Regions from separate parts of the Comamonas faecalis genome, predicted to be linked through region 3. Evidence: riboswitches for the same ligand, from Rfam matches in the RefSeq annotation. Region 3 holds a riboswitch; each other region holds the start of a gene.

Region 1 (7,543 bases), on a different contig from region 3:
ATGGCGCGGGCGCTCTCACGCGCGCCAGCCTGCCAGACGTCGCGGCCCGCCACGCGCACGCGGCCACCAGCCGGCCGCAGCACGCGGTAGACCATGCGCAGCAGCGTGGACTTGCCGCTGCCGTTGGGCCCGAGCAGGCCGACGAACTCGCCCTGTGCGGCATGCAGGCTCACGTCGCGCACGATGTGCGCGGCCGCCGCCTGCCAGCTCAGGCCATCGGCCTGCAGATGGGCGCCCGGAGCACTCATGCCAGCAGCCTTTGCGCCGTCTGGCGGCGGTAGAGCATCCAGACGAAGAACGGCCCGCCCACCAGCGAGGTGATGACGCCCAGCGGCAATTCGGCCGGGGCAAACGCGGTGCGCGAGAGCACGTCCGCCCAGACCAGGAAGATGGCGCCCACCAGTGCCGAGACGGGCAGCACGCGCCGGTGCTCGGCGCCCACCAACATGCGCGTGACATGCGGCACCACCAGGCCGACGAAGCCGATCGGCCCGGCCAGCGCCACCAGCGTGCCGGTGACCAGCGAAACCAGCACGAACAGCCAGCGCCGCGTGCGCGGGGTGTCCACGCCCAGCGTGGCAGCGCTGTCCTCGCCGGTCAGCAGCGCGTTCAGCGCGCGCGCTTGCACCAGCAGCAGCGCCATGCCCGCCAGCAGCAGCGCGCTGGGCAGGCCCAACTCGTCCCAACGGGTGCCGGCAAGGCTGCCCATGGTCCAGGTGAGCACCGAATTGGCCAGCTCGCGCTGGTCGGCCGTCAGCACGATGAAGCTGGTGACGCCGCCCAGGCAGTAGGCAATGGCCACGCCGCCCAGGATGAGGCGTGCCGCCTGCAGCCGCCCATCGGCATGTGCCAACGCATAGACCAGCACGCAGGCGGCCAGCGCGCCGCCAAACGCCCCCAGCGGCAGCGCCCAGCCGCCGGCAAAGGCCAGCGCGCCATAGGCCAGCACCGCCACCGCACCCACCGACGCGCCCGAGGACACGCCCAGCAAATAGGGGTCGGCCAGCGGATTGCGCACCATGGCCTGCATGGCCACGCCCACCAGCGACAGCCCGGCGCCGGCCAGCGCCGCCAGCAGCACGCGCGGCAGGCGCACGCGCCAGACGATCTGCTGCTGGGAGATGCTCCAGTCGCCTGCCGCCAGATCCAGCCCCAGGCGCTGGCCGATCTCGAACCCGGTGATCTGCCAGACCTGGCCGGCCGCCAGCCGCACCGGCCCGAGCGTGATCGCCAGCGTCAGCGACAGCGCCAGCAGCGCCGCCAACGCGGCCAGCCACCAGGCCAGGTGGCGCCGCTGCAGCGCATGGGCGAGGTGGACGGGATTCATGGCGCCGGCACCCTGTCCGGGTGCAGGGCGTGGGCAAGTTTGCGCACGGCGGCGACGTTGCGCGGCCCGGGCGTGGCCTCAGCAAAGTCCAGCAGCACAAAGCGGCGCTCGCGGACGGCGCTCAGGTGGGCTAGTTCGGGCTGGGCGAGCAAAAACTGGCGCTTGGCGTCGGGAGTGGGAACATCGTTGTCGACAATGGCGATCCACTCGGGGTCGCGCGCAATCACGTCCTCCCAGTTGCCCCGCGTCCAGCTGCTGGCGATGTCGGCAAACAGGTTCTCGCCGCCAGCGGCCTCGATCATCGCGTGCGGCATCGCAAAGCGCCCGGCGGTGATGGGAATATCGGTGCCGCTGTCGTACAAGAACACGCGCGGGCGCCGCGCCACACCGGCGGTGGCGGTGGTGATGCGCGCCAGCTCGGCGCGCTGGGCATCGACCAGCGCCTGCGCGCGCTCGGGCACGCGAAAAATCCGCCCCAACGCCAGCAGGTCGGCAAAGGTGTCTTCCAGTGCCACGCGCTCGCGTGAGCCCTGGCGGATGCACGACTCGGTCAGCACGTAGCTGGCGATGCCCAGCTCGGCCAGGCTGGCGGGCGTGACCTGGCCCTGGCGAAAGCCATACGACCAGCCGCTGAAGACAAAGTCGGCCTGCGCGCCCAGCAGTGTCTCCAGGTTCATGCTGGCACCCGACAGGTCGGGCACGCTGGCCAGTTGTGCCTGCATGACCGGCGGCAGGCGCGTGATGTCGCGCAGCCCGCCGTAGCCGGCCAGCCGGTCTTGCAGCCCCAGCGCCAGCACCATCTCGACCAGGTTGATGCCATGCACCACGGCGCGCTCGGGCGCCGTCGGATAGTCCACCACCTGGCCGCAAACGCTGGCCTGCACCGGCACCGATGCGTCGGCAGCCGGCACGACGGGTGCGGCCGGCTGTTGTGCCGGCGGTTGCGCCGACTCCTGCGCCGGTGCGCAGGCAGCCAGCAGCAGCGCCAGCGCGGCGGCCAGGCTCCCTGCTTTTGACGGAAGAAAAGCTGAAATCATGCTTGGAGAGGCGCTGCCTGCGCGGCTGTCAAAAAACCCATTCGGCCGTCACGTCCACCCGCCGACCTTCGCCGGGGTAGGCCTGCGACGCGCTGGCGCTGGAGACGGCCGAATAGGTGTAGAGCTTGTCGCCCAGGTTGCGCAGCGTCAGGCGGTAGGTCTGGCTGGGCTGGGGGCTCCAGCTGAGTGCCGCATCCCACACGGTATAGCCGGCGCTGCGGGCGGTGTTGCCGTCATCGGCAAAGCGGCTGCTGACGGCGCGCGCCCCCAGCGAGGCCTGCCAGCGGCCCATGCCGTTGTGCGTGGTGTAGTGCGCCCACAGGTTGGCGTTGTGGCGCGCCACGTTGAGTGGGCGCTTGCCCGTCAGGTCCACGCCACCCTTGATCAGTTCGTCATAACGGGCATCCACCAAGGCGTAATTGCCTTCGATGCGCCAGTGCGGCGACAGGCGCAGCGCAGCGCTCAGCTCCAGGCCTTGCGACGACTGCTCGCCGCCCTGCACCGACTTGGTTTTGTCATCGCGGTCCTGCGTGACGATGTTGCTTTTTTCGATGCGATAGGCGGCAGCCGTCCACTCGCCCTGGCCCTGCGCCCACTGCTGCTTGATGCCCAGTTCGATCTGGCGCGCCGTGGTCAGCTTGTAGGGGCGGTTGCCCAGGTTCAGCGTCAGCACGTTGGTGACGGGATCGTGGCCTTGCGAGAACTGGCCGTACAAATGGGTCTGGGCATCGAGCTTGTGCGTCAGGCCCAGACGCCACGCGGTGCCGCCCAGGTGCTTGCCAAAGGAGTCGGGGCCCACCAAATCATTGCGCTCGAAATTCGTCAGGTCACGGCGAATGCCGGCCAGCAGCAGCCAACGCTCGCTGAGCGTCCAGGCATCCTCGGCATAGAAGTCGTGCGTCGTCGCCTGGGTGCGCAAGGTGTGCAGCATCGGCGAGGTATTGGGCCAGTAGCCCAGCGACGGGTCATGGACACCGATGAGGTCACTGCCGGCGTAGTCGTTGCGGGAGAAGTTGAAGCGGGCCTTGCTCACCTCCCAGCCCAGCACCAGCTTGTGCGCGCCGGCCTCCAGGGCCGCCTCCAGCCGGTTGCCGGTCTGCACCAGATCGTGCGCGAGCTCCAGATAGTCGCCAAGCTTTATCTGCTGCGTCGCCGGCAGATAGCGGTAGGACTCGATGTTGCGCCAGTAGCGGTCGGCCTTGAAGTGGTAGAGCTCGTTGCGTACATGCAGCGCGTCGCTCACTTGGTAGCTGGCGCGCGCGCGCAGACGCTGGTCTTGAATGTGAATGGCGCTGTCGGCGGTGTTGAAGTTGCGCCCCAGCAGCTCAGGTACAAACTGCCCGCCCAACGTGGGCGCGCCAAAGTAGCGCGCCGGCCGCTGGTTGCTCACGTCAGCCAGCAGCTCCAGGCGCAGCGCGGCGCTGGGCTGCCAGCGCAGCGTGCTCATCAGCTTGGCGGTGCTGGCCTGGCTCAGCGGGCGCTCGCCGTCGGTGCGCTGGCCGTAAACGTCAAGGCGGTAGCTCAGCGTCTCGCCCAGCGGGCCGGCCAGGCCCACGCCCAGGCGGGCCGCGCCGTCGCTGCCGGCGCCGGCCAACACTTCACGCAGCGGCTCGCGCGTGGGCTGTTTGCGCACCGCGTTGACCGTGCCCCCCACGGTGCCCGTGCCGTAGACGATGGAGGCCGGCCCGCGCAACACCTCGACACGCTCATAGCCCCAGCCGTCGCCCGGATAGGGCGTGGTGCTGGACGCCACGCCCAGGCGCACGCCGTCCTCGGCAATACCAACCGAGTTGGTGCCGGTAAAGCCGCGCGAGGAAAACGACAGGCTGCTGTAGCTGGTAGCCGACAGCGGCGTCATGCCCACGGTGCGGCCAATGATGTCGGCCATGCGGCTATCGCCGCGCTCCTGCCAAGTCTGCTCGTCCACAGAGGCCAAGCTGGCCGGCAAATCCTGCGTCGCAATCCCGGTGCGGCTGCCCGAGGTCGACGGCAGCTGCAGGCCCAGGCCTGCGCTGCGCTCGCCGACGACGCGCATCGCGGGCAGCTCGGACGCTGCGGCGGCCACGCCAGGCTCGTCGGCATGCGCCAGCGGCGGCGCCAGCAGGCAGGCCAACGCGGCCGCGCCGGCCAACGGGGAATGCAAGGAAAACCGCGGCGCACGGCGCGCGGACGAACGTAGAACAGGCAGGCTGGCCATGGACTGACACCCCAGATGCTGCAGCCTGCATCGCCGGTGGTGTGCCATGGCACGCACCAGGCCGAGGGCCCCAGGCGCGCGCGCCGGCAACCACCGCTGCTCCCCGCAGGCGGCTGTTGCGCATGCCGCAACGCACCGGGACGGGCCCGGCACGGCGGCGCTCAACAGGCCGGTATCCGGGCTTGCAGCTGGCGCACATGCCATGGCATTGCGCGCCCCACGCCTCGCCTTCCCGGCGTCGCCGCGCACCTTCTCAGGTCACGTAAGACGCCAGTGGCCGGCCCGTGCGCGCAAAGCACATGGGCCGATGAAATCGTGGAAATCTGCTGACCGTTGCGGGGGCAGCCAGGGCCTTGCACCCTGTTCCCGTTGAACCCGGCGCTTACGCGCTCGGGCACCTGTTGCAGGGCAGCGAGTATAGCGGCGACCAGCCAGCGCACGAGCTGCGGCAGTCGGATGCGCGCACCCGCGCAATGTATTTACCGATGCAACAAAAAACCCGCATGTCGAGCGAGCATGCGGGTTTGATGGTCGTGGCAGGCCGTGAAGCAGCCTGTTGGAGCGGGTGAAGGGAATCGAACCCTCGTATGAAGCTTGGGAAGCTGCCGTTCTACCATTGAACTACACCCGCGAAGCCTTGCATTATAGGTGTCGACTGCGCCTGCGGCTGCCAAATCTATAATGGCCGGTTGATTTTTCCACGGGTGGCGCGCGCGTTCTCAAGTGACTTCGCGACGTGCCGTTCGTAGCCGCATAACACCATGAGCACACCGTATTTTTCTGTTGCCGACATCCGTCGCACCTTTCTGGAATTCTTTGCCGCCAAGGGCCACACGGTGGTCGAATCCAGCCCGCTGGTGCCGGGCAACGACCCGACGCTGATGTTCACCAACTCGGGCATGGTGCAGTTCAAGGACGTGTTCCTGGGCACCGACAAGCGGCCCTACGTGCGCGCGGCCAGCGTGCAGACCTGTCTGCGCGCCGGCGGCAAGCACAACGACCTGGAGAACGTGGGCTACACCGCGCGCCACCACACCTTCTTCGAGATGCTGGGCAACTGGTCGTTTGGCGACTATTTCAAGCGCGAGTCGATCGAATGGGGCTGGGAGCTGCTGACCAAGGTATTCGGGCTGCCCGCTGACAGGCTGCTGGCCACCGTCTACCACGAGGACGACGAGGCCTACGACATCTGGACCCAGGTGATCGGCCTGCCGCCCGAGCGCGTGATTCGCATTGGCGACAACAAGGGCGGCAAGTACAAGAGCGACAACTTCTGGATGATGGCCGACACCGGCCCCTGCGGGCCGTGCTCGGAGATCTTCTACGACCACGGCGACCACATTCCCGGCGGCCCTCCGGGCAGTCCTCAGGAGGACGGCGACCGCTTCATCGAGATCTGGAACCACGTGTTCATGCAGTTCGACATGAAGGAGGACGGCTCGGTCACTCCGCTGCCCGCGCCTTGCGTCGACACCGGCATGGGCCTGGAGCGCCTGGCCGCCATCCTGCAGCATGTGCACAGCAACTACGAGATCGACCTGTTCAAGGCATTGATTGCCGCCGCTGCGCGCGAGACCGGCTGCCAGGATCTGGCCAACCCGTCGCTGAAGGTGATTGCCGACCACATCCGCGCCACCGCCTTCCTGGTGGCCGACGGCGTGATTCCCGGCAACGAGGGCCGCGGCTATGTGCAGCGGCGCATCATCCGCCGCGCGATCCGCCACGGCTACAAGCTGGGGCAGAAGACGCCGTTCTTCCACAAGCTGGTGGCCGATCTCGTCGCGCAAATGGGCGACGCCTACCCGCGCCTGGCGCAGCAGACAGAGCGCATCACCGAAGTGCTGCGCGTAGAGGAGGAGCGCTTCTTCGAGACACTGGCGCACGGCATGGAAATCCTGGACGGCGCGCTGGCAGGCGGCGCCCGGGTGCTGGCCGGCGACGTGGCCTTCAAGCTGCACGACACCTTCGGCTTTCCGCTGGACCTGACGCAGGACGTCTGCCGCGAGCGCGGTGTGGCCGTGGACGAGGCCGGCTTTGACGCCGCGATGCAGCACCAGAAGGAGCAGGCGCGCGCGGCCGGCAAGTTCAAGATGGATCGCGCGCTGGAGTACGGCGGCGCGGCCAACACCTTCACCGGCTACGAGCACCTGGCCGAGAGCGCCAAGATCGTCGCGCTGTACCTGGGCGGCGTGAGTGTGGCCACGCTGGATGCGGGGCAAAGCGGCGTCGTCGTGCTCGACACCACGCCGTTCTATGCCGAAAGCGGCGGCCAGGTGGGTGACCAGGGCCAGATCTCCACGCCGGTGGCGCGCTTTGACGTGGCGGACACGCAAAAAATCAAGGCCGACGTGTTCGGCCACCACGGCGCCGTTGCGCAGGGCCAGCTGAGCGTGGGCGACAGCGTGCAGGCGCAGGTGGACACCCGGCTGCGCGCCGCGACCATGCGCAACCACAGCGTGACTCACTTGATGCACAAGGCGCTGCGCGAGGTGCTGGGCGGGCATGTGCAGCAAAAGGGCTCGCTGGTCACGCCCGAGCGCACGCGCTTCGACTTCACGCACAACGCACCGGTCACGCCCGCGCAGATGCGCGAGATCGAGCGGCGCGTGAACACCGAGATCCTGGCCAACAGCGCCACGCAGGCGCGCGTGATGGATATCGAGAGCGCGCAGAAGACCGGGGCGGTGATGCTGTTCGGCGAGAAGTACGGCGAGAGCGTGCGCGTGCTCGACATTGGCACCAGCCGCGAGCTGTGCGGCGGCACCCACGTGGCGCGCACCGGCGACATCGGCCTGTTCAAGATCGTCGCCGAGGGCGGCGTGGCCGCCGGCATCCGCCGCGTGGAAGGCGTGACCGGCGAGAACGCGCTGGCCTATCTGCAGTCGCTGGAAGACACGGTGGACGGCGCCGCCGCGGCGCTCAGGGCGCCCGCGGCCGAGCTTGCCGGGCGCATCGGCGCAGCGCTGGAGCACATCCGCTCGC
Region 2 (7,543 bases), on a different contig from region 3:
AGGCCACGCTCGACTCGGCCGCCGACGGCGTGCTCAGTTGCAATCTGGACGGCAGCATTCGCGTGTTCAACGAGCGCCTGGTGCAGATTTGGAAGCTGCCGCGCGCACTGGTGCGCAAGCGCAACACCCCAGCCATGAGCGCGTTCATGCGCGAGCAGGTGCCCGACCCCCAGGCCTATGAGCAGCGGCTGACCGAAATCACGCTCGACCCGCTGCACGAAAGCCATGACGTGTTGCACTTGAACGACGGCACGATCGTCGAGCGCCGCTCGATGGCGCAGCGCGTCAAGGGGCGCGCCGTTGGACGCATCTTCACCTTTCGCGACATCACGCAGCAGTTGCAGGATCAGGCCGACCTGCGCCTGGCGGCGCAATCGTTCGAGTCCAGCCTGGACGCCATTTTCATTGCCGACGCGCGCCACCAGGTGGTGCGCATCAACCCCAGCGGAGAACAACTGCTGGGCCAGTTTGCACAAGAGGTGCTGGAGCGCCCGGCCATCGATCTGCTGTGCGATGCGCGCTCGTCCAGCGCCTTCATGGCGCAGGTCGAGCAGCAATGGAAGGACTGCGGCGTCTGGAAGGGTGAACTGCACCTGCCGACGAGCGACGGCACGCCCTGCGTCGTCTGGCTGTCGTGGGTGGCGCTGCGCGACGCGACCGGGCGGTTGACGCAAAGCATCGGCTTTCTGCGTGACCTGACCGCGCAGCACGCGGCGCAAAAACGCATCGAGGAGCTGGCCTACACCGACGTGCTCACCGGCCTGCCCAACCGCCTGATGCTGCGCCAGCGGGTCAACACCGCGATCGAGCAGGCCCGCAGCCAGGGCCAGAGCTTTGCCATCTGCTTTCTGGACCTGGATCGGTTCAAGATCGTCAACGACTCGCTGGGGCACACCTTTGGCGATCGGGTGCTCAAGCTGGTCGCACAGCGCCTGCAGACCTGCCTGCGCCCGGTGGACATGCTGTGCCGGCTGGGCGGCGACGAGTTCGTGATCTATTTGCACGGCGCGGGCACCTCGGTGGCGCAAAAAGTGGCCCAGCGCGTGCTGGAGACCATGAGCTACCCGTTCATGCTCGACGAGCTCAAGTTCTCGGTGCAGTGCAGCATGGGCCTGAGCCTGTACCCCACCGACGGCGAGACGCTGGACGACCTGATCAAGCAGGCCGATATCGCGATGTACCGCATCAAGGAGCGCGGGCGCGGCAACTACGGCTTCTACCAGCCGCAGATGAACGCCGACCTGCTGCCGCGCATCAAGCTCGAACACGCGATGCGCCAGGCCCTGGGTCAGGGCCACATGCGGGTGCACTACCAGCCCCAGGTCAGCCTGACCAGCGGCGACATCGTTGGCGCAGAGGCGCTGCTGCGCTGGACCGATCCCGAGATCGGTGCCATCGCGCCCAGCGTGTTCATCCCGTTGGCGGAGGAGTCGGGCTACATCGTCACGCTGGGCGAGTGGGTGATGGAGCAGGCCGTGCAGCAGGCGCTGCACTGGCTGCAGGCGGGCACGCCGCTGGCGGTGTCGGTCAACGTCTCGGCGCTGGAATTTCGCCAGCCCGGCTATGTCGAGCGCGTGGCCCGGCTGCTGGCCGCTGCCGGCCTGCCGGCCTACCTGCTGGAGCTGGAGCTGACCGAGAGCATTCTGCTGCAGGACGCACAGGAGATGGAGCACCTGCTGAGCGCCCTGGCGCAACTGGGCGTGGGGCTGTCCATCGACGATTTCGGCACCGGCTACTCAAGCCTGGCCTACCTCAAGCGCCTGCCCATCTACAAGCTGAAAATCGACCGCTCCTTCGTGCAGGGGCTGGCCGAAGACGGCGACGACCTGGTCATCGTGCAGGCCATTTTGAACATGGGCAGCGCCCTGCGCATGAAGGTGGTGGCCGAAGGCGTCGAGACCGAAGCGCAGCGCAAGATCCTGCAGGACATGGCCTGCGACAGCTTCCAGGGGTTTCTGTGCGCGCCGGCGCTGCCTGCGGCAGAACTGGGCGTCAAACTGCGCGCCACCTGCCAGCAAGGGTAGCTGGCGCTCAAAAAAGGGAAGGTGTCTGCGGAAGGTGCCGGGCCGTCATCCTGAACCGGGGGTTCAGGTGGGTCCGGGCAGCTAGGCGTTGGGTTCATCTGACGCGAGATGATCACGCCCGCCAGGCGATGTACCAGACCCGAGCTCAAGGAGCATTGGTTCAAGGAACTATAAAGCCCGGCAACTCCGCAGACGATTTCATTGTAAGCCCTGCCGGCGGCAAATTCATCCGCCGCGTGCCCCCGATTCGCAGTGCAACATGGGCCGAAAAGGCCAGCCGCCTACAGCAGGCGCCCGTCGTCGCCCAACACCTCGTCCAGGCGCGCGGCCAGTGCTTGCAGCCGCGCGCCGTCTTCAGGCGCCAGCGCGTCATCGTCGCGCGGCGCCGGGGCGGGCGTACTGGCCGCCGCCGCGTGCTGGTCGGCAATCTCGAAAGCCAGATTGAGCGCCGCCAGCACCGCGATGCGCTCGCGTGCACGTACCTTGCCCGCGTCGCGGATGCGCGTCATCGCCGTATCCACGCGCTCGACCGCCTCCAGCAGCCGCGTCTCCTGCCCCTCGGGGCAGGCCAGAAGATAGCTTTGCTGCAGGATCTGCACTTCGATCTGTCGGGACGTCATGGCTGCTGCTCCTGATCCTGTGAGGCGCTGGGCAGGCGCTCGATCAATGTGTTGATGCGCGCGCGCGCCGCCTGCAGGCGCGACCTGAGCGAGTCGCGCTCCTGCGTCAGCGTTGCCACCTGCTCGGACAGCAGCGCATTGGTGCGCTGCAACTCGGCGTGGCGCAGCAGCAGGCGCTCGATGCGCTCGGCGACCTGATCGATGGGAGAGGGTGAGGCCATAGGGCCGGTATTGTAAGAGCGTGCCGAGATTGTCAATGCGCTCCAAGGAAGTGGCGCGCCAGACAGCGATAGAATCGCCGGCGTTGGTGCTCGCGGTCGTGGTTCACACGCCGCAGTTCAACGGGAAGCAGGGAGGTAGCCACCGCCACGGTGGCGCCGAGCCTGCGCTGCCCCCGCAACGGTCAGCGAACGGATCGCACCGGTCCACCCTCCAGCAACACAGCCACTGAGCGCCTTGAACAAGTGCTTGGGAAGGCGCTGCCAGGGCGTTTCGCCAGCCCGGATACCGGCCAACACGGTGGTTTTGACGCGCCTGTCTGCAAGCGCGACGAGGCCGTGGTGCCCAGATGCCGACGGGGAGGTCGGTGGTGGCGACGATTCTTATTTATTTCCCATGTCGATTTCTCGTTCCATTCCGATGCGCATGGCCGCCCTGCCTTTGGCGCTGTGCGCTGCCGTGGCAGTCCAGGCGCAGACCCAGGTGGCGCTGCTCACGCCCGCCAGCCAGTTGCAGGAGACCGTGGTGACCGCCACGCGCATCGCGCAACCTTTGACCGACGTCGTGGCCGACGTGTCCATCGTCGACCGTGAAACCATAGAACGCAGCGGTGCCACCGGCCTGGTGGACGTGCTGGCGCGGTTGCCGGGTGTGCAGTTCGTGCGCAATGGCGGGCCAGGCACCAGCTCCAGCCTGTACCTGCGCGGCGCGTCCACCAACTACACCGCCGTGTACGTCGACGGCATTCGCATGGATTCCCAGGCCGGCAGCGGTGGTGCGAGCTGGGAGGCTTTGCCGCTGTCGATGGTCGATCGAATCGAAGTGCTGCGTGGCCCCGCCGCAGCGGTGTATGGCTCGGATTCGATTGCCGGTGTCGTTCAGATCTTTACCAAGAAGGGCGAGGCCGGCATGGCGCCCTATGTGGGTGTTGGCGCGGGATCGCACGGCACTTGGCGCGGCGAGGCGGGCGTGAGCGGCGCCACGGGCGCGTGGGACTACGCGCTTGGCGTGGCGCGCGAGACCAGCAAGGGCTTTGACAGCAAGACCAACGCTGGCCACAACCCCGACCGTGACGGCTACCGCAGCACCGCCGCCAACGGCCGCCTTGGCTTTCAAATCGACGACGCGCACCGGCTGGAAGGCTCGTTGCTGTACAACGACACCAACAGTGGCTATGACACCAGCGCCGCCGATGACCGCAACCTGCGGCGCACCCAGGCGCTGGGCTTGAACTGGCAGGCGCGCTGGACGGAGCACTACAGCACCCGCCTGTCTGTTTCCGAGTCGCGCGACCGCTATGAAACCCGGCCCTCGCCCTATTTGACCGAGACCCGCCTGCGCGGCTACCTCTTCCAGAACGACTGGCACTTCGGCATTCACCAGTTGAGCGCGACATTGGAGCGGCGAGAAGACCACCTGGAGAGCACATCGATCGACCATGATCGTCAACGTGCGCAAAACGCGCTGGCGCTGGGCTATGGCCTGCGTACCGGCGCCCATACGCTGCAGCTCAATGCACGGCATGATCGCGACAGTGAATTTGGCGGCAAGACCACGGGCAGTGCCGCCTATGGCTATGAGTTCGTCAAGAACTGGCGCGCCACGGCCTCGGTGGGCACTGCGTTCCGGGCGCCTACGCTGTATCAGCGTTTCAGCGACTACGGCGATGCCACGCTGCAACCCGAGACCAGCCGCAATGCAGAACTGGGATTGCACTGGCAGGACGGTGTTCATGGCGTGTCGTTGACGGCCTACCGCAACAGGGTCAGCAACCTGATCAATTATGTTTCGGGGCCGGGGCCGTGCCCGGGGGGGAGTGCTGGCATGTACCCGGGTTGCTATGCCAACGTAGGCAAGGCGCAACTGGAGGGCGTAACCCTGGCCGGAGCGACCAAACTGGGCCAGGTTCTGCTGCACGGCTCGATCGACTGGCAAAACCCCCGCGACCGTGACACGGGCAAGCTGCTGGCGCGCCGTTCCAAGCGCTATGCCACGTTGGGCGCCGAAACGGCCCTCGCAGGGTGGAATCTGGGTGGCGAGTGGCAATTGGCCAGCCGTCGCTATGACAACCCGGCGAATACGACGGTGCTTGGGGGTTATGGGATGCTCAACCTGAGTGCCTCCACCCGCCTCGCGCGCGATTGGCAGCTGGTGGCGCGCGTGGACAACCTGAATGACCGCGACTACGTGCTGGCCAAGGACTACGCCACCGCAGGCCGCACCTTCTACGTCGGCCTGAAATGGGCGCCGCAGTACTGACGCGGCATTGAAGACGCGATGACCATCTCAGCCCGCTGCCCCGCCCTGGTGATTGCCGCCTGTGCCTCCGGCCAGGGCAAGACCACCGTCACCGCCGCGCTGGCGCGCCTGCACGCGCGGCAGGGGCGGCGCGTGCGGGTGTTCAAGTGCGGGCCGGACTACCTCGACCCGCACTGGCACCAACTGGCCAGCGGCGCGCCGGTCGAGCAGCTCGACCTGTGGATGACCGGCCCCGAGGACTGCGCTGCGCGCCTGCATGCTGCGGCGCGCGAGGCCGACCTGATCCTGGTCGAGGGCGTGATGGGCCTGTTCGACGGCGCGGACAGCGTGGCCGATTTGGCAGAGTATTTCGGCATGCCGGTGCTCGCCGTGGTCGATGCACAAGCCATGGGCGGCACGCTGGGTGCCATCGTCCATGGCCTCAAGACCTACCGCGCCGGCCTGCCCTGGGCCGGCGTGCTGGCCAACCGTGTGGCCGGTGAACGCCACGCTCAGATGTTGCGCGATGGCCTGAAGGATGGCGCCGACTGGCTGGGCGCATTGCCTCGATTGGCGGGCGAGGGCGGCGGGCCGCTGCTGCCCGAGCGGCACCTGGGCCTGGTCGCGGCGCACGAGCTGCCCGATGCGCTGGAGCGCCTGGACGCCGCCGCCGACGCGCTGGCCGCCACGCCGCTGGGCCGGATGGACGCGGCGGCGCTGCAGTGCTTTGCGGTCGATTTCGCGCCGCAGCCGCCGGCCGTCGTACCGCCGCTACTGGCCGGGCGCACCGTGGCGGTGGCGCGCGACGCGGCCTTTGCCTTCATCTACCCGGCCAACATCCAGACCCTGGAGCGGCTGGGCGCCCGCGTGGTGTTCTTCTCGCCGCTGGCCGGCGACCGCCTGCCGGCGTGCGATGCGCTGTGGCTGCCTGGCGGCTATCCGGAGCTGCACGCCGCGCAGATTGCCGCCAACGCCACGTTGCAGCAGGACCTGCGCGTGCATGTTGACGCAGGCCGGCCGGTGTGGGCCGAGTGTGGCGGCATGCTGGCGCTGGCCGAGTCGATCGCGCTGCCGGACGGCCACGTGCAGCCGCTGTGGGGCCTGCTGCCCGGGCGGGCCGTGCTGCAGCAGCGCCTGGCGGGGCTGGGGCCGCAGCAGCTGGCGCTGGATGCGGGCGTGCTGCGTGGCCATACCTTTCATTACGCGACGCTGGACAGCGCCGCGCCCGTGGCCACGCGCAGCGCGCGGCCGGGGCAGATGCCGGCGCCGGGCGCGGGCGAGGCGCTGTACCGGCAGGGCAGCGTGCGCGCCAGCTTCTTTCACGCCTGGTTTGCCTCCAGCCCCGAGGCCACGGCGGCGCTGTTCACCGCGGAGGCGCCATGACTGCAGACCTGTCCATCGCGCGCAGCGAGCTGATCCTGGGCGGGCAGAAAAGCGGCAAGTCGCGCCGCGCCGAGCTGCTGGCGCGCCAGTGGCTGGCGCAGTCGCCGACGCACCGCGCGGTGCTCATCGCCACCGGCCAGGCCTGGGACGAAGAGATGGCCGAGCGCATCGCGCGCCACCAGCGCGACCGCGCCGAGCGCGTGCCCGGCATGCTGACGCTGGAGGAGCCGCGCGATCTGGCGGGGGCGCTGGCGCGCGTGGGCAGCCCGCAGGCGCTGGTGGTGGTCGATTGCCTGACGCTGTGGCTGACGAACTGGTTGATGCCGGTGGCGCCGGGGGGCGGCCCCCATCCCAACCTTCCCCCAAAGGGGGAAGGAGCAAGTACCGATGAGGCTCAGGACTGGCCGGCACAGGCAGCTCTGTTTTTGAAGGTCTTGCAGCAAGCCCCCGGCCCGGTCGTGCTGGTGGGCAACGAGATCGGCCTGGGCGTGATTCCGCTCGGGCGCGAGGTGCGCGCCTTTGTCGACGCGCTCGGCCGGCTCAACCAGCAGGTGGCGGCGGCCTGCACGCGGGTGACGCTGATGGCCGCCGGCCTGCCGCTGGCCCTGAAGGACGAAGCGCCATGAAGCCCACGCCGCCCAAGCGCATCCTGATCGTCGTTGCCGTGCTGCTGGCCCTGTTGCTGCTGATGTTCGGCGCGGCGCAGGCGCAGCCGGTGCAGGTGGTCGACGACCGCGGCCAGACGGTCGTGCTGGCGCAGCCGCCGCAGCGCATCGTCAGCCTGCTGCCCTCGCTGGCCGAGACGGTGTGCGCGCTGGGCGCGTGCGGCCGGCTGGTGGGCGTGGACCGCTACACCAACTGGCCCGCCAGCGTGCAGCAGCTGCCGCAGGTGGGCGGTGGGCTGGATCCGAACATCGAGATGGTCGTGGCGTTGCGCCCGGACCTGGTGCTGATGAGCGCCTCCTCGCGCGCGGCCGAGCGCCTGCGCGCGCTGGGCGTGCCGGTGGCGGCGCTGGAGCCCAAGACCCATGCCGACGTGCAGCGCGTCATCACCAAGCT
Region 3 (7,543 bases):
GCGGGTGCGCGCCGAGCAGTTCGCGCTGGGTACGCAGGTGCGCGCGCTGCTGGAGGGCCGGGGCTTTCCCAGCGTCGCCGCCGAGGGCTGGAAGGCGCCGGGCGTGGTCGTCAGCTACACCACCGACCCGGGCATCCAGAGCGGCAAGAAGTTTCTCGACGTCGGCCTGCAGGCCGCCTCGGGCGTGCCGCTGCAGTGCGACGAGGGGCCGGATTTCAAGACCTTCCGCATCGGCCTGTTCGGGCTGGACAAGTGGCACGACGTGGAGCGCACCGTCGGCCATTTGCGCGCGGCGCTCGACCGCATGGAATGAAACGCCGCGCCGTCAGGAGTGGGCGTTGCGCTCGGCCTCCTCGGCGGCGTGGGCGTGGGCGCGGGCGATGGCCAGGATCACGTCACGCACCAGCCGCCGCTTGGGCACCGGCAGGCGCAGATAGAGGTCGAACAGCTCCCGATCCTGGTAGCCCAGGCCGGCATGTCACTGGGGTTGCTTTTCCTGTACCCGATGGGGGCTTCCCTGCGGGTCGTACAGGTCGGCCACCGACAGGTTCAGCCAGGTCGCCAGGGTGGCCAGCTTGCTGTAGTCGGGCATGGTCTGGCCCAGCAGCCAGCGGCGCAACGTAAGAAGGGAAGAAATCATGCCCAGATACACCACCGATCCGGGGGGGCCAGTGCCCGGCTCCGACGGGGCGGGCGACCACCGGGATGCCGCGCGCCGCGGCCCCTTGCCTGCGCCGCTCACGCGCGCGCAGCGCGAAGCCATGCAGGAGAACCTCCGGCGCCTGCGCGAGCTCGACCAGCACGATAGCCTGAACAGCCGCGGGAGCGCGCCAGGCACGTCGACATAGCGTCAGGCCGCCGAAGAGGGGTGCGGCCTGCCCGCGCCGCGGCTATGCTCACGGGCATGCAAGCCTTTTCCGCGGATCATGAATCGCAGCAATCGGCTGCACCCGACGAGCACGCCCGGCTGCTTCGGCGTGCCAAGCACCAGGCCACGGGGCTGCTGCTGGCGGTGGTGGCCGTCTTCGTCCTGACCCATTTCCTGCCCCGCGGCCTGGCCGTGGATTGCGTGCGCGCCGTCGCCGAGGCGGCGATGGTCGGCGCGCTGGCCGACTGGTTCGCGGTCTCCGCGCTGTTTCGGCGCATTCCGCTGCCGCTGCTGGCACGCCACACCGACATCATTGCGCGCAACCAGGCGCGCATCGGCGCCAATCTATCGGCCTTCGTGCGCGACAAATTCCTCGATGCACCGTCGCTGGTCACGATGATCCGCCGCCACGACCCGGCCGATCTGCTGGCGCAGTGGCTGACCGCGCCCGACAACGCCGACCTGCTCGGGCGCCAGGCCGCGCGCCTGGTGCGCATGCTGCTGGACGCCGTCGAAGACCAGCCCGTCGAGCAACTGCTGGTGCGGGCGCTGCGCTCGCTGGTGGGGCAGCTCGACCTGTCGCGCAGTTCGGCGGCGGCGCTGGCCGCGCTCACGCGCGAGGGGCGCCACCAGGTGCTGCTGGACGCGCTGCTGGCCCAGCTGGGCGAGCGCGTGCGCAGCGAGGGCGCGCGCACGCTGGTGGCCGATACGCTGGCGCAGTGGCTGCGCCGCGAGCATCCGCTCAAGCAGCGGGTTTTGCCCACCGAGTGGCTGACCGACAAGGGCGCGGACGCGGTCACGCATGCGGTCGACCAACTGCTGAAGAACCTGGCCGACGACCCGCAGCACGAGCTGCGCGGCGCGCTGGATGCGGCGCTGGCGCGCCTGATCGAGCGCCTGGACAGCGACCCCGACTGGCGCCGCCGGGGCGATGCGATGCGCGACTTTCTGCAAAGCGACGAGCGCCTGGCGCACTATGTGCACGGCCTGTGGCGCGGGCTGCGCCGGCGCCTGCGCGCCGACCTGCGCGACGAGGGGTCGCGCCTGTCGGCGAGCGTGACGCAGATGGGCCAGTGGCTGGGGCAGGCGCTGGCGCAGGACGCGGCGCTGCGCGTGCGCCTGAACGTGCGCCTGCAGCTGTGGGCCGCCAGCTTCGCGCCTGAGGTGGCGCAGTCGGTGGCCGACCACATCCGCGCCACCATTGCGCGCTGGGACGCGCAGGAGATGTCGCGCCTGGTGGAGCTGCACATCGGGCGCGACCTGCAGGTCATCCGCATCAACGGCACCGTCGTCGGCGGGCTGATCGGGCTGCTGCTGTTCGCGGTCGGCAATGCCGGTGCGCTCTGGGCTTTGGCGAGCGGCTGATTCCATTTCTATATCGATCGAGTACGCGAAGGTGAAGCGCAGACAGTGCTGCAGCACGACAAGCGAAGCCGACAAAGTAATCGGTTGATATATTGCTCCGGCCTTGTGATGTTTGAACTCGTCATCCCGGCGAAGGCCGGGATCCAGTGCCTTTGAGAGGAAGTCATGGATTGCGGCCTTCGCCGCAATGACGAAAAATTGCTACTTCAAAGGGCCGAATCAATAGAAATGGAATCAATCAATCGATCGCCGGCGGCAGGTCGATGGCCCCCGCGCCTGCGCTTTGCACCGACAGCAGCAGCGCCTGCACGCCGTCCCAGACGATCTCCACGCCCACGGCCAGCAGGATGAAGGCCATCAGGCGCAGAAAGACGATCTGGCCCACGTCGCCCAGGCGGTGAAGCAACTGATTGGCGTAGCGAAACGTCACCGCAATCAGCAGCCCCAGCAGCAGCGCCGCCACCAGGCCACCGGCCACATTGGCCATCGACAGCGTCCAGCTGCTGCGCGTGCGCAGGCTGGCGCCCAGCGCAATCGCCACTGCAATCGTCCCTGGCCCGCAGGTCAGCGGAAAGGTGAGCGGGTAAAACGCCTTGATGCGCGCCTTTTCCTCGGTCAGCGACTGCGCCATTTGCGTTGCGTCGTCGCTCACGGTCTGCTGTGCGTTGAGCATGCGCCAGGCAATCGACGCCACGATCAGCCCGCCGGCCACGCGCACCACGGGCAGTGATACGCCGAAGAAATGCAGCACATGCGATCCCAGCAACATCGCGGCGACGATCAGCACGAACACATGCTTGCCGATGTTCATCGACAGATGGGCGCGGCTTTCGTCGCTCAGGCCGCGCGTCATGTCCACGAAGATCGGCGCCGATGCCAGCGGGTTGATGATCGGCAGAATGCCGGCCAGCACGAACAGCAGGCTTTTGCCAAAGGCGGCCAGCAGGGGGAGGGCGATGTTTTCCATGGGCAGCGAGGGGGAAGGACGCGGCATCCAGGGCCGCAGCGCGAATGTATACCGGCAAGCCTGCCCCTTGCCTGCGTGCGCCCGGGCAGACCCGGCCAACCGTGCCGCGTGCGCACCGTGGTTTTTTGGGGAAAACCATATCTATGGTTTTTCTCGGTGGAAAAACGCTATATATTGCGTCCGTCGGTATCCGGCCGCTGCGTGCAGCGGAGGGATTGAAAAGGGAATCCGGTGCGAACCCGGAGCTGCCCCGCAGCGGTAAGTGGAATGCGACCGGCCTCAAGAATGTTCTGCGTCACCCTCGCGCGTCGGTGGCAGTGCAGATCGGGATGGGATGCAAGGCGCTTTTCTTGCCGATAGCCGCAGCTATCGGCAAGAAAAGCAACGCAGCAGACCGCCCGAGGCTGCGCTGTCACAGACCGCAGGGAGTGATGCGGGACATTCTCAGCACTGGATGCCAGCATCCGGGAAGCGAGGTCCAGTAGGTGGAGAAAGGCGCAAGCGCGCAGCCTCCGTGCCACGAGTCCGAAGACCTGCCGACACACTGCCGCCGCCGCGGCGGTGCGGGTGGCGTCTTCCGCGGGGAGGTGCGTCGCAGGCCGGGCCGACGGGGTTCGGCCGTGCGCGCGCTTTCCCCCACGTCCCCACCGGTCCTGCGCGAGGGAGCAGGTGATTGGTCTGCGCGCCGCCAGCCTGTCTGCGGTGCGCCTCCGAGGGATGCCTGCGTGCTCGAACTCATCATCAAACGCGACGGCCATGTCGAGCCGTTCACCCCCTACAAACTCAACCAGTGGGGCCAGTGGGCCGCACAGACGCTGGGCGACGCTGTCGATTGGCCCTCGGCCGTGCTCGAAGCGGTTTCCACGCTCTCGACCACCGCCACCTCGCGCGAGCTGCAGCAGCAGCTGATCCGCACCTGCCTGAACTTTGACACCTGGTCGTACAACCGCATGGCCGGGCGCCTGTATGCGACGCTGATCCGCAAAGACCTGTACCGCAACAGCCGCCCCACGGTGCTGGAGCTGCACCGCAAGCTGCAGCAGCTGGGCTTCATGGAGATGCTCGACTACTCCGCGTCCGAGTACGCGGTGATCCAGGAGTGGATCGACCATGAGCGCGACTTCGAGTACGCGCACTACCAGTTGCACACCCACCTGACCAAGTACGCGATTGCCGACCGCGTGGCCGGCGTGTACTACGAGTCGCCGCAGTTCATCTATATGCGCATGGCCATGGCGCTGGCGGTGGACCAGCCGCGCGAGCGGCGCATGCGCGACGTGCAGCGCTTCTACGAGCATTTGTCGAAGAATCGCATCAACGCGCCGACGCCCAACCACGTCAACCTGGGCACGCCGCTGCGCGGCTACGCCAGCTGCTGCCTGTACACGGTGGCCGACAACGCGCGCTCGATCGCCGTGGGCAACCACATCGCCAACACCATGACCTATATGAGCGCGGGCATTGGCGCGCACATGGCGACGCGCTCGGTCAACGACCCGGTGCGCGGCGGCGTGATCCGCCACCAGGGCAAGCTGCCCTACTACCGCGCGCTGGTGGCGGAAGTGAAATCCAACCTGCAGAACGGCCGCGGCGGCGCCTGCACCACCTACTTCCCCATCTTCGATCCCGAGGTGGATACGCTCTTGCGACTGAAGAACCCCATGTCCACCGAGGACAAGAAGATCCGCGGCATGGACTACTCCTGGGGCGGCAACCGTTTCTTCGCGCGCAAGGTGGCGCGTAACGAGGATATCTTTCTCTTCAACTGCCACACCGCGCCCGACCTCTACGGCGCGCTGTACAGCGGCGACGAGGCCGAGTTCGAACGCATCTATGCCCGCTACGAGGCCGACGAGGGCTTCGAGAAGAAGTGGGTCAGCGCGCGCGAGCTGCTCATTACCGCCAGCAACGAGTGGAACGAGACCGGCCGCGTCTACGAGCACAACATCTCGGAGATGAACCGCCACACCCCCTTCAAGGACACCATCCACAGCTCCAACCTGTGCGCCGAGATCGCCCTGCCGACGGCCGCCTACAACCACATCACCGAGCTGTACGCCGAGGACGACATCTCCTTCGTCGAAGTGCAACTGATCGACGGCACGCGCCGCGAGCTGCCGGGCAAGGCGCAGGTGGCCACGCAGCGCGGCCCGCAGTGGCCCGACGACCTGCAGGCGGGCGACGAGATCGACGGCGTGCCGATCGAGTCCGTCGTGCGCAGGAGCGCTCCCGAGGTCGCCACCTGCAACCTGGCAGGCATCGTCGTCTCCAACGTCGAGTCCGAGGAGCAGTACGCCGAGGTGGCCTACTACGCGCTCTTGATGATCGACAAGTGCATTCATCTCGCGCACTACGAGCTGCCCCAGGTGGGCGTGACCAGCCGCCAGCGCCTGAACGCGGGCGTCGGCATCCTGGGCCTGGCGCACCTGATGGCCAAAAACGGCCAGCGCTACACCACCACCGAGGGCAAGCAGTTCATCCACGAAGTGGCCGAGCGCCACTACTACCACCTGCTGCGCGCCAGCCTCAAGCTGGGCCAGGAGCTGGGCAACGCGCCCTGGATGCACAAGACGCGCTGGCCCCAGGGCTGGCTGCCCACCGACACCAGCAACCCGCACGTCGAGAAGATCGCGCCGTTCGCGCCGCGCTACGACTGGGAGGCGCTGCGCCGCGAGATCGTCGCCAACGGCGGTATCCGCAACTCGGTGCTCGTCGCCCACATGCCGACCGAGACCAGCGCCAACGCCTCGGGCACGACCAACGGCCTGTACCCGGTGCGCGAGCTGACGCTGATCAAGACCGACAACCAGCGCGTCAACTACTGGGCCGCGCCCGAGGGCGACACGCTGGCCGGGCGCTACGAATCGGCCTGGGACGTGCCGACGCGCGACATGACCGAGATGTACGCCATCGTGCAGAAGTGGACCGACCAGGGCATCTCGGCCGACTTCTACCGCCGCGTGATCGGCGACGCGTCGATCTCCTCGTCCGAGCTGATCGAGGACTACCTCTACCGCGTCAAGCTGGGCCTGAAGTCCAAGTACTACATGAATCAGAAGACTTCCAACGGCATGCGCGCCGTGGCCGATACGGTGTCGGCCGCCGAATCGGCACCCGCCGCCGCCGATACGCAGGACAGCGACTGCGAAGCCTGCACGCTGTAACCGCTCCCGCTCCCTCCCTCAGAGGGGGAAGGAGAAAGACAACCCCTTGATTGCGAGGACACACCATGCTTGAGACCGTCTTCAACTACGACAAGACCGACTACGAAAAGCCGCTGCTGCTCTTGGGCCAGCGCCCTGGCCTGTTCGACACCGTCAACCGCCACTACCCCGAGATCTGGAAGCTCTACAAGGCGCAGAAGTCGCTGGACTGGGACGAGAACGAGTTCGACTACTCGTCGTGCAACGCCGACTTCAAGAGCTGCTCGCGCGCCACCTACGACATGATGATCAAGACGCTGGCCTGGCAGTGGGAGGCCGACTCGGTGGCGTCCCGCGCCATCGCGCCGGTGCTCGCGCCCTTCATCACCTCCAGCGAGCTGTGGGCCGCCTGGCAGCGCATCTCGGACAACGAGGTGGTGCACGCCGCCACCTATTCAGAGATCGTGCGCAACTCGTTCGACGATCCCAGCGTCATCCTGGACGAAATCCTGCGCGTGCAGGAGGCGCACGAGCGCCTGGGCGAGGTGGCGCGCGCCTTTGCCGCCGGCTACGAGGCCTCGCACAAATACGCCCTGGGCCAGATCGCCAACGACCAGGCCACCTACAACGCGGTGTTCATGACCATCGTCGCGCTGCTGTGCATGGAGCGCATCCAGTTCATGGCCAGCTTTGCCGTCACCTTCGCCATCTGCGATACCGGCCTGTTCCAGCCGATCGGCAAGGCCATCCAGAAGATCGCGCAGGACGAGCTGGAAATCCACGTCGAGCTCGACCGCGCCGTGCTCAAGAACGAACTGGCCACCGAGCGCGGCCAGGCGGCGTTTGCCCAGTGCCGTCCGCAGATCGAAAAAATGATCGAGGAAGTGATCGACAGCGAGCTGCGCTGGATAGCCTACCTGTTCTCCGAAGGGCGCGAGCTCGTCGGCATGAACGCCGAGCGCCTGTCGGCCTGGACGCTGTACTGCGCCAAGGACGTCTACCAGCTGTTTGGCCTGACGACCGAGCGCTACCCACTGCCCGCGCACAACCCGCTGAAGTTCATGGAGAAGTGGCTCAACATCTCCAAGACCCAGGCCTCGCCGCAGGAGCAGGACATTGCCGCCTACAAGGTCGGCGTAATGCGCCGCACCGACGAGAACCTCGTCTTCGACGTGGATTTCTGACCCATTCCCATTCCCA

Evidence for each region. Region 3 has a riboswitch for cobalamin ahead of ABD767_RS10260 (ribonucleoside-diphosphate reductase subunit alpha). Riboswitches for the same ligand answer to the same signal wherever they lie in the genome.
Region 1: another riboswitch for cobalamin. It lies ahead of ABD767_RS12265 (TonB-dependent receptor); the one in region 3 lies ahead of ABD767_RS10260 (ribonucleoside-diphosphate reductase subunit alpha).
Region 2: another riboswitch for cobalamin. It lies ahead of ABD767_RS00260 (TonB-dependent receptor domain-containing protein); the one in region 3 lies ahead of ABD767_RS10260 (ribonucleoside-diphosphate reductase subunit alpha).

Annotation. Positions count from the first base shown of each region.
Region 1 is NZ_BAABBP010000023.1:6,050-13,592, forward strand. It holds gene ABD767_RS12250 (ATP-binding cassette domain-containing protein) at 1-248, opposite strand, end outside; gene ABD767_RS12255 (iron chelate uptake ABC transporter family permease subunit) at 245-1,327, opposite strand; gene ABD767_RS12260 (ABC transporter substrate-binding protein) at 1,324-2,364, opposite strand; gene ABD767_RS12265 (TonB-dependent receptor) at 2,393-4,507, opposite strand; cobalamin riboswitch at 4,712-4,978, opposite strand; tRNA gene ABD767_RS12270 (tRNA-Gly) at 5,119-5,192, opposite strand; gene alaS (alanine--tRNA ligase) at 5,323-7,543, shown strand, end outside.
Region 2 is NZ_BAABBP010000001.1:51,693-59,235, forward strand. It holds gene ABD767_RS00245 (EAL domain-containing protein) at 1-2,024, shown strand, start outside; gene ABD767_RS00250 (cell division protein ZapA) at 2,306-2,644, opposite strand; gene ABD767_RS00255 (cell division protein ZapB) at 2,641-2,865, opposite strand; cobalamin riboswitch at 2,933-3,174, shown strand; gene ABD767_RS00260 (TonB-dependent receptor domain-containing protein) at 3,260-5,122, shown strand; gene ABD767_RS00265 (cobyrinic acid a,c-diamide synthase CobB) at 5,141-6,484, shown strand; gene ABD767_RS00270 (bifunctional adenosylcobinamide kinase/adenosylcobinamide-phosphate guanylyltransferase) at 6,481-7,110, shown strand; gene ABD767_RS00275 (helical backbone metal receptor) at 7,107-7,543, shown strand, end outside.
Region 3 is NZ_BAABBP010000016.1:31,223-38,765, reverse strand. It holds gene ABD767_RS10280 (aminotransferase class V-fold PLP-dependent enzyme) at 1-313, shown strand, start outside; gene ABD767_RS10275 (hypothetical protein) at 479-640, opposite strand; gene ABD767_RS10270 (DUF445 domain-containing protein) at 905-2,233, shown strand; gene ABD767_RS10265 (MarC family protein) at 2,472-3,200, opposite strand; cobalamin riboswitch at 3,368-3,616, shown strand; gene ABD767_RS10260 (ribonucleoside-diphosphate reductase subunit alpha) at 3,926-6,364, shown strand; gene ABD767_RS10255 (ribonucleotide-diphosphate reductase subunit beta) at 6,430-7,527, shown strand.